2 linked regions of the Myxococcus guangdongensis genome follow. The protein of the gene in region 1 interacts with the protein of each later gene in a pairwise test. Links are inferred from orthologs where the notes say so. Each region holds a gene or a part of one and is shown on either strand. Other genes may lie near its edges.

Region 1 (5,270 bases):
GCGCTTGAGGACATCGCGGCCGGACTTGGTTCCATTGCGCTTGCGGAACCCGTGGGTGCGGTTGCGGCGCAGCTTCGACGGCTGATACGTGCGCTTGGACACGGCTCGAACTCCTTGATGAGGGGTGGCGCCTCCTACGGCTTCGGCGCGACCTGAACTAGGGAAAGGGCCGGGTCCGTAGCCCCATTTCCGGGGCAAGTCAACGAAGGACCACCTGGACCACCCCCATTTTCCAGATCCAGGGAACGGATTCCAGGCGCCTGAATCCTCCCGGGAGCGTCCGCCCGCCTGGGTGGATCCATATGAAGCGACCAGGCAGCACCGGATTCGATCAACCCGGGAGCGGATCCGCGCGCACCTTCTCGAGGGCCCACGACAGGGCTTTGGGCGTTTTGCGTTCCGTACTCCCAGTCAACCCAGGGAGGCGGAGCCCCAGCGGTTGGGGGGAGGGGAGCGGATCCCCACAACGGCCCTGACTCGGCACGTCCGTTGCCAATTCGTGAGGTCTGGAAAAGATCCTTCAGCGGCGCCACTTTGGGTCGATAGCTTGATCCACCTGGACCCCTCTGTTAGCACCGCCGGACGCTCGCAGTCCCGCCCGCTTTGCACGGTTGAGACACACTTGAACGCCCTCGCCCAGGCCTCCGCCCCCCTTCCAAGTGCTGGAATTCTCTGGAACAAGTTGCTGGAGGCCGTCCGTCAGGAGGGCCGTCAGTACGCGCTCCAGTGGTTGGACCGGGTGCGCGCGCTGGAGGTCCGCGACAACGCCCTCGTGCTGGGTGTCCCCGACCGCTTCTTCCGCGACTGGGTGGACGACCACTACCGCGGTTTGCTCGAAGGACACCTGGCCCGGATGGACAACGGCCTGTCCTCGGTGACCTATGAAGTCGTCGAGGGACTCGTCCCCGACCCCCAGTTCCCGCCCATACCCACCGTGAAGGTCAGTGTAGGCCGGCCCTCGCGCCTGAACAGCCGCTTCACGTTCAGCACCTTCGTGGTGGCGGACAGCAACCAGCTGCCGGCGGCGGCGGCGCAGGCGGTGTCGGACAAGCCGGGCCACCACTACAACCCGCTCTACATCTATGGCGGCACGGGGTTGGGGAAGACGCACCTGCTCCAGGCCGTGGGCAACCACATCTGGGAGAAGGACCCCTCGCAGCGCGTGGTGTTCCTCTCCAGCGAGCAGTTCACCAACGAGTACGTGGAGAGCGTGCGCGAGCACCGCATGACCGACTTCCGGCGCAAGTTCCGGGAGGAGTGCGACGTGCTGCTCATCGACGACATCCAGTTCCTGGGCAAGCGCGAGGAGACGCAGAAGGAGTTCTTCTACACCTTCAACACGCTCTACGAGCTGGGCAAGGCCATCATCCTCACCAGCGACACGGTGCCCGCGGAGATTCCGGGCCTGGAGGAGCGGCTGCGCAGCCGCTTCACCATGGGACTGATGACGGACATCCGCGAGCCCACGTACGAGACGCGCGTCGCCATCCTCCAGAAGAAGGCGGTGGCGGAGAACCTGGACCTGCCGGACTCCGTCGCGCACTTCATCGCCAAGCACATCCAGAAGAACGTGCGCGAGCTCGAGGGCGCGCTGGTGAAGCTGTCTGCGGTGCACAGCCTGACGCGCCAGCCGGTGACGGAGGAGTTCGCCGCCGAGGTCCTCCGCGACATCCTCCCCGCCCAGCACGTGGTGGACGTGGAGGCCATCCAGCGCGAGGTGGCCCGCTTCTACAAGGTCACGGTGGAGTCGCTGAAGGAGGACCGCCGTCACAAGGCCCTGGCGCACGCGCGGCAGGTGGCCATGTACCTGAGCCGCAAGCTGACCAAGAGCTCCTTCCCTGAAATCGCGTCGCGCTTCAGCAAGGACCACTCGACCGTCATCTCCGCGGTGCGCAAGGTGGAGGGCCTGCGTGAGTCGGACCCCACCGTGAAGCGCGAGCTGGCGGAGCTGGAGCTGCGGCTCGGCGGGCACTGAGCGCCCACCCACCGTCAGTCATCACGTCATACGCACGGTACAACCAGGAACGGGCCTCGCGCCCGTATCCCAGGTGCCGTGTCCCCTCGACTCAAGAGCCTGCTGACCCTGCTCGCCGTGTTGGCGGTGGTGGGGCTGTGGAGTCTCGAGTCCGCGAGGGACCTTCCTCGTGAGCGGCCCTCGCTCGCGCCCCTCCAGCCCGCACCGCGCTTCCCACCGCCGCCCGTGCTGACGCCGCCCGTCATCCCCTTCGGGGTGAAGGGGGTGCGGCGGGTGCTGAAGGCCGGGCTGACACACCGTTACCGTTTCGATTTGGACACGCGGACGGCGGAGCAGCTCCCCGGCGCGGAGGCGGGGCGCACCTGGCGGCACTCCGGCTGGAGCGGGGAGGTGGCGGTGACCTGGGCGGGCACGGAGGGAGGGCAGCACTTCTTCGTGGCGCGGGTGAAGCCCACGTGGGTGGAGGACGCGGAGCCGCTCGTGGACGGGGCCCTGCGCGACTTCCGCGCCAGCTTCGAGCGGCCCGTGTACGTGACACAGGACGAGCGTGGACAGGTGGTGGCCGTGCACTTCGACCTGTCGGTGGGTGAGCGGGCCCGGCGCTTCATTCGGCGACTGGTGGCGGCGACCCAGTTCGTGGCGGAGGAGGGACGCGCGTGGACCACGCAGGAGGAGGACACCACGGGGGACTTCGAGGCCGAGTACCGCGCCGGGGGCAGCGCCCACACCTACGTGAAGACGAAGCGGCGGTACCTGCGCACGGCGGTGCCCGTGTGGGCGCCCTCGGGGGCTGGTGGGCCGGGGCTCGTCGTTCCGAGGCCGCGAGGGCACTGGGACTTCACGCTCGATGAGGACGGGCTCGTGCGTGAGGTGACGGGCTCGGACGTGGTGGAGTCCGGAGGGGGCGCGACGGGGTTGCCGCTGGTGCGTACGGAGACGCGGGTGGCGATGACGCACCTGGGCTCGGAGCAGCGCGCGGTGAGCACGCTGAAGGACTTCCATGCCGCGCGCGCCCGGTGGAGCGCCGAGGTCCTCTCCTCACCGGAGACTTCGCGGGCCCTCTCGACGGAGAGCGGAGAGCAACCTTCGTCGGAGTTGCTCCAGACCTTGGCCCGAGCCGTGTCGAAGACGAATCCACCCTCGCCCGAGCAGGCCCACGCCTTGGCGCAGGCCATGACCACGATGGTGGGGAGGGTGGAGCGCCCCTCATTCGAGCTCGCTCGAGCACTTGCTCGGGCCGTCGGGACGACGACGGAACCCGCGTTGAGGGACGCGGTGGGACTGGCGTTGGGCACCGTGGTGCGAGGCCTCGAGCGCAGCGAGCCGGCCCGTGCCGTCGAGCTCCTCGACGGGTTGCTTCGTCGCTGCGAAGCCAGGCGCCTCGACGCACGGGAGTGTCTGCACGTGCTGGCCCGGACAGGCTCCTCCCGAGGCAGGGACTACGCTCGGAGGTCACTCGCGGACACCTCGCCCGAGGTGCGCGCCGCCGCGACACGGGCACTCGGCGCCATGAAGGGCGCGAGCATCGAAGCCCTGCTGGACGAAGTCATCCTCACGGATAAGGACGCCGGTGTCCGCGAGCAGGCCGCCACCCTGATGGCCCAGCGCGTCTCCGGCCCTCATCTGCGCACGGTGGCGCAGTGCCTGCGCACGGAGCCCGAGCCCCGCGTCCGCGCCGAGCTGGTGCGGATGCTGGGCCAGGTGCTCACTGTGGAGCCCCTGGCCACCGAGCTGCTTCGCGACGTGGCCGCGCGCGATGACGCGGAGGACCTCCGTCGGTTGGCCTCCTCACTCCTCGCGAAGGAGCAGGAGTAGCCCGACCTCGTCCCCCTCGCGCCGTCGCGCACCTGACCTCGCACGAGGCGACACGAGGCCCGTGCCTCACACGTCCGGAATCCACAGCGCGCGCAGGTCCGCGGGGAGCTGGCCCATCACATCGTCGGCCTCGCCCTCGGAGATGTGCTCGCGCACCGTGACGAACACCGCGCGGCACAGCCGCTCCGCCTCGTTCGGCGTGGTGTCCAGGTCGTCCGCGACCCTTTGCACGAACTCCAGCATCTTGAACTTGCGAGGAGGCAGGCCCTCGTGACGCGGACACCGTTGCAGCATGTCCCGGACCTTCTGGGGAAGCTGCGCCTCCAGGTCCTTCACCTCTCCGCCCATGAGCCGCTGCTCCAGGGTGCAGAGCACCGACTCCGCCGCCCGCTCCGCGAGCGCCCGGTCGACGCCCGCCCTCGCCTCCAAGTCCCGGATGAAGAACGCATACGTGCGCGATGTCCTCGACGCGTGCCGCTTCGCACGCAGCTCCTCGCTCGCACGCCCGTCCGCCTGCTGCTGTTGCCCTTCGGTTTCATTCGCCATGTCGTGGCCCTCCCTTCCTCCTCACCGTGACCACCGGCGGAGAGGAAGACACGGGACCTCCGTCCTTCGCCGGGGCGACATCCCAGGGCCCGGACGCATGGCGCGCCCGCTCACTCAGGGCCAGTCGGCGAACACCCGGTCGAACACGACCTGCAACACCGGCCGCCACAGCACCAGCCCCCACAGCGCGAGCGCGCCCAACCCCAGCGCGATGCCCGCCAGCGCCTGCCCCTTGCGCCCGATGGGCGGTCTCGCCTGCGCATCCACCGCCCGCAGCCCGAGGAAGCCGAGCACCAACGCCATGGGCACCATCAACGGGAAGGCCACCGACGCAACCCCCGCGGACAACGCGTGCCGCGCCAGCGGGTTGTTCACCTGCAGGTTCCACAACCGCCGCAGGTCCTTCTCGGACACCTGCACGCAGAAGAAGAGCCGGGTGCGGGTGTCGAGGAAGATCTGCAGCGAGGAGATGAACATCAGGAACCCGACCACCAGCGCCCCCGGGCCATACATCGACGTGGCCCAGAGCCCTCCCACCACGGGCGTGAGCACCAGGCCCGGCCTCGCCCACCACTCCCCCAGGAAGAACGCCGCGCCCACCCCCGCCGCGCCGAGCAGCAGCGGCACCAGCCTCCACTCCTCCAGGTACAGGGCCAGCGCCGCCAGGCCCACGAGCAGCACCGACACGGCCGCCACCGTCCAGGCATTCGCGTCGCGCCGACCCCAGCGCTCCAGGCGGAAGGCCTCCAGGTAGTTCACCTCCGGCCGGGCCGCGCAGGTGGCGCAATACAGCACGCCCATCACCCACGTCGCGCACGTGTCACAGGTGAACGCGCCACACCGCTGACAGGTGGCCCCCGCTTCCTCCTCGGGGTGGACCGCGCAGCGGGGCACGACACCGACGGAGGAGACCATGGCCCCAGTGTGACATGGA
Region 2 (3,630 bases), on another replicon or contig:
GGCTGCTCGTCACCGGCGGCGCGTTCGACATCCCGCCCGAGGCGTACGGCGAGACGGCGCGCGAGGGATTGGGCGCGCTCAAGGAGGGGCGCACCGCGTTCGAGGCCGCGCTGATGCGTGGCGCGCTCAAGCGGAACATGCCCGTGCTGGGCATCTGCGGGGGCATGCAGTTGCTCAACGTGGTGCTGGGCGGCACGTTGTTCCAGGACATCGGCCGCGAGGTGCAGGGCGCGCGCGAGCACGAGCAGAAGCATGACCGCACCCAGCCGCAGCATCCGGTGGACGTGCGCAGCGGCTCGCTCCTGGCGGAGGCGGTGGGGCATGGCCAGCTGATGGTGAACTCCACGCACCATCAGGCGGTGCGCACGGCGGGCAAGGACGTGACCCTCTGCGCCATGGCGCCGGATGGCGTGGTGGAGGCCATCGAGTCCACCGCGCACGCCTTCGCCGTGGGCGTGCAGTGGCATCCCGAGTACATGTCCACGACGGTTCCCGTGCACGTGGGGCTGTACAAGACCTTCGTGCAGAAGGCGCGTGAGCATCGGCGATGAGCCCGAGGGTGGTGCTGCTCGCGGGGTTGGAGCCGACGGGGAGGGCGGGGTTGCTGGCGGACGTGGCCGCGGTGCGCGCGCTGGGAGGGCAGCCCGTGGCGGTGCCGCTGGCGCAGACGGCGCAGGGCCGGCAGACGTTCTGCTGGACGGCGTCGCCTCCGCGCGTGGTGACCGCGCAGCTCACCGCCGCGCGCGAGCTGGGTGACGTGCACGCGGTGAAGTGGGGGATGGTGCCGGGACTGCCGCAGCTGGAGGCCGCGAGCCGCGCCTTGAAGAGCGCGAAGGCGTGGTGGGTGGTGGACCCGGTGGTCTTCACGTCGCGAGGACAGCGGCTGTCGCGCCTGTCCGCGCGGCGCTACCTGTCGCTCGCGGGGCCGCGCGTGGTGCTCACGCCGAACCTCGATGAGGCGGGGTGGCTCCTGTCGCGGCCCGTGCCGGAGGACGTGGAGGGCGCGCGCGCGGCGGCGACGGAGCTGCTGTCGCATGGCTTCGGCGCGGTGCTGGTGAAGGGCGGGCACCTGCCCGACACGGGGGCGCTCGCCGATGTGCTGGCCACGCCCGACGGGGTGCTCGAGGTGCGAGGCCCGCGGCTCGCGCGCTCCCCGGAGAAGCGCGGGACGGGGTGCCGGCTGGCGTCGGCGCTGGCGACGGAGCTGGGGCGGGGAAAACCGCTCGACGAGGCCACGCGCACCGCCCGGCGGCTGGTGGTCCGGTATCTCAAGACGGGCCGCGAATAGGCGCGCTCCGCGGGCCCGCGGCGACTCCGGTGCTTGGCGGCCCAGGCCGCCATCTCGCACTCCTTGGCAGCGAGGCTCGTGCGGAGGCGCCGCTCTGGAGACGGGCTGCGAGCAGGTGCGCGCAGCAGGCCTACACCAGCCTCGGTGCGCAGCCCGGGAGGGCAGCAACCACTCACTGGTCGCGAGGCTCGTGCTCCGGCGCCGAGTCCCGCGGGTGCCATGCGCCGCCGTGAGAACGCTCCACCCGAGGACCGGGCGGCGTGCCTACTCGCCGCGGCTGCGGCTCTCGAAGCGGGTGTACTCGGCGAGGAACACCAGCGGGATTTCACCGATGGGGCCGTTGCGCTGCTTGGCGACGATGAGCTCGACTGGGATGACGGTGGTGGCTCCCGTCGAAGGAGGCGGCGCCTCTCCGCCTTCCTCCATCTCTTCACGGTGGATGAACATCACCACGTCGGCGTCCTGCTCGATGGAGCCGGACTCACGAAGGTCCGACAGCATGGGCTTGCCGCCCTTGCGTTCCTCGACCTTACGGCTGAGCTGACTGAGGGCGATGATGGGCACCTCCAGCTCCTTGGCCAGCTGCTTGAGCGCGCGGGAGATTTCGGCGACCTCCAACTGACGGCTCTCCACCTTGCCCTTCTGATGCATGAGCTGGAGGTAGTCGATGATGAGGAGCGACAGGCGCGGGTCCTTCTGCTTCACGCGCCGCGCCTTCGCGCGCAAGTCGAACGGCGACAGACCACCGGAGTCGTCGATGTAGATGGGTGCGTTGTAGAGCGCGCCCGCCATCTCCTGGAACTTCTCCTCGTCGTGCGGAGAGAGCCGGCCGCCACGCAGCTTCTTCATGTCCACGCGCGCGGTGGACGCGAGCAGACGCATGAGCAGCTGGTCGGCGGGCATTTCCAGGCTGAAGATGCCGACGGCCTTGTTCTCCTTGAGCGCCGCGTGCACCGCCATGTTCATGGCGAACGACGTCTTGCCGACACCCGGACGGGCCGCGAGGATGATGAGCTCGCCGGCGTGCAGGCCCGTGAGCTGGTTGTCCAGGTCGATGTAGCCGGTGGACAGGCCCGTGATGCCCGTCGCCGCCGTCTTCATCTTGTCGAGCAGGTCGAGCGTGTGCTCCATCAGCTCGCTGACCGGACGCAAATCTCCCTCGCGCTTCTTCTCCGCGAGGAGGAACACCTTGCGCTCGGCCTCGTCGAGCAGCACCTCCAGCTCGCCCGTCTCCTGGCTGGCGAGCTCCTGAATCTCCCGGCCCACGTTCGCGAGCCGGCGCCGCAGCGCCTGGTCCTTGACGATGTTCGCGTACTGGACCGCGTTGGAGGCCAGCGGGACGACCTGGTCCAGCCGCATCAGGTACGCGGGGCCGCCCACGGCGACGAGCTGCCCGAGGACCTTCAGCTCCTCGGCCAGCGTCAGGTGGTCGACCTGCTTGCTCTGGCCGTCCAGGCGGAGCATCGCCGCGAAAATCTGGGCGTGCGCCGGGCTGGAGAAATCGTCCGTGTGGACGACTTCGCCCACCGCGGAGATGAGTGAGTTGTCCGCGAGCACGGACCCTAGGACCGCGCGCTCGGCGGCGAGGTCCTCGTGGACCTTTCGCCCGTCTCTGACGTCGAGGGAGTTCTCCATGGCTGCCCGTCCACTCTACAGGCGGCTCTGACATCCCCCTATTTTTCCGCCACAGACCTGTAGCAACGGGTGGGCTGAAGGCGTCCTCCACCCCACCACGTCATCCCTCGAAGCCCCAGCGGCGCAGGAACGCTTCACGCCACGTGCGGCTGAGGACCACCGTCGTGCCGTTCTTCAGCACGAGGATGCCGTCGCCGTGGGTCCAGGGCTCCAGCCGGGCCACGGCGTCCAGGTTGATGATGTCGCCCCGGTGGATGCGCACGAAGCGCTCCGGGTCCAGGCGCTCCTCCAGGGAGCGGAGGCTCTGGCGGACCAGGTGCTCGCCATTCGCCGTGTGGACGCGCACGTACTTGTCCTCGGAGGACAGGCGCCACACCTCCTCCAGGCGCAGCGGCACCCAGGCCTCGCCGGACTTCACCACCAGCCGCTCCAACGTGCGCCGGGGCGTCGCGGTGGTCACCTCGCGCAGCAGCGCCTGCAGACGCTCCGCCTCGGCGCCGCCTCCGACGAGCTGGGCGTGGGCCTTGTCCAGCGCGCGGGTGAAGCGCTCGCCGTCGTAGGGCTTGAGCAGGTAGTCCACCGCGTGCGCCTCGAAGGCCCGGAGCGCGAAGCCGTCATAGGCCGTGGAGAAGATTACGGCGGGGCCTGACTCCGCGCCGAGCGCCTCTAGCACCTCGAAGCCCGTCAGCCCCGGCATCTGCACGTCG

What was found.
Region 2: the proteins of dnaA (region 1) and dnaB interact in binary tests that used the Escherichia coli proteins (3 or more experiments, as listed by UniProt). The link is inferred for Myxococcus guangdongensis from one-to-one orthologs.

Annotation. Positions count from the first base shown.
Region 1 is NZ_JAJVKW010000012.1:177,057-182,326, reverse strand. Bases 1-2,798 are described here. They hold dnaA (chromosomal replication initiator protein DnaA), read left to right. Parts: upstream 1-622; coding sequence 623-1,975; downstream 1,976-2,798. Other genes in these bases: LXT21_RS45510 (HEAT repeat domain-containing protein), read left to right, coding at 2,054-2,798; rpmH (50S ribosomal protein L34), read right to left, coding at 1-102. In the rest of the region: more of LXT21_RS45510, read left to right, coding at 2,799-3,790; LXT21_RS32090 (DUF2267 domain-containing protein), read right to left, coding at 3,857-4,336; LXT21_RS32085 (B-box zinc finger protein), read right to left, coding at 4,451-5,251. UniProt on the Escherichia coli protein: Plays an essential in the initiation and regulation of chromosomal replication. Binds in an ATP-dependent fashion to the origin of replication (oriC) to initiate formation of the DNA replication initiation complex once per cell cycle.
Region 2 is NZ_JAJVKW010000001.1:485,072-488,701, reverse strand. Bases 739-3,630 are described here. They hold dnaB (replicative DNA helicase), read right to left. Parts: upstream 2,924-3,630; coding sequence 1,553-2,923; downstream 739-1,552. Other genes in these bases: LXT21_RS01980 (LytR/AlgR family response regulator transcription factor), read right to left, coding at 3,024-3,630; thiD (bifunctional hydroxymethylpyrimidine kinase/phosphomethylpyrimidine kinase), read left to right, coding at 739-1,288. Outside these bases: LXT21_RS01995 (gamma-glutamyl-gamma-aminobutyrate hydrolase family protein), read left to right, coding at 1-551; more of thiD, read left to right, coding at 548-738. UniProt on the Escherichia coli protein: The main replicative DNA helicase, it participates in initiation and elongation during chromosome replication. Travels ahead of the DNA replisome, separating dsDNA into templates for DNA synthesis.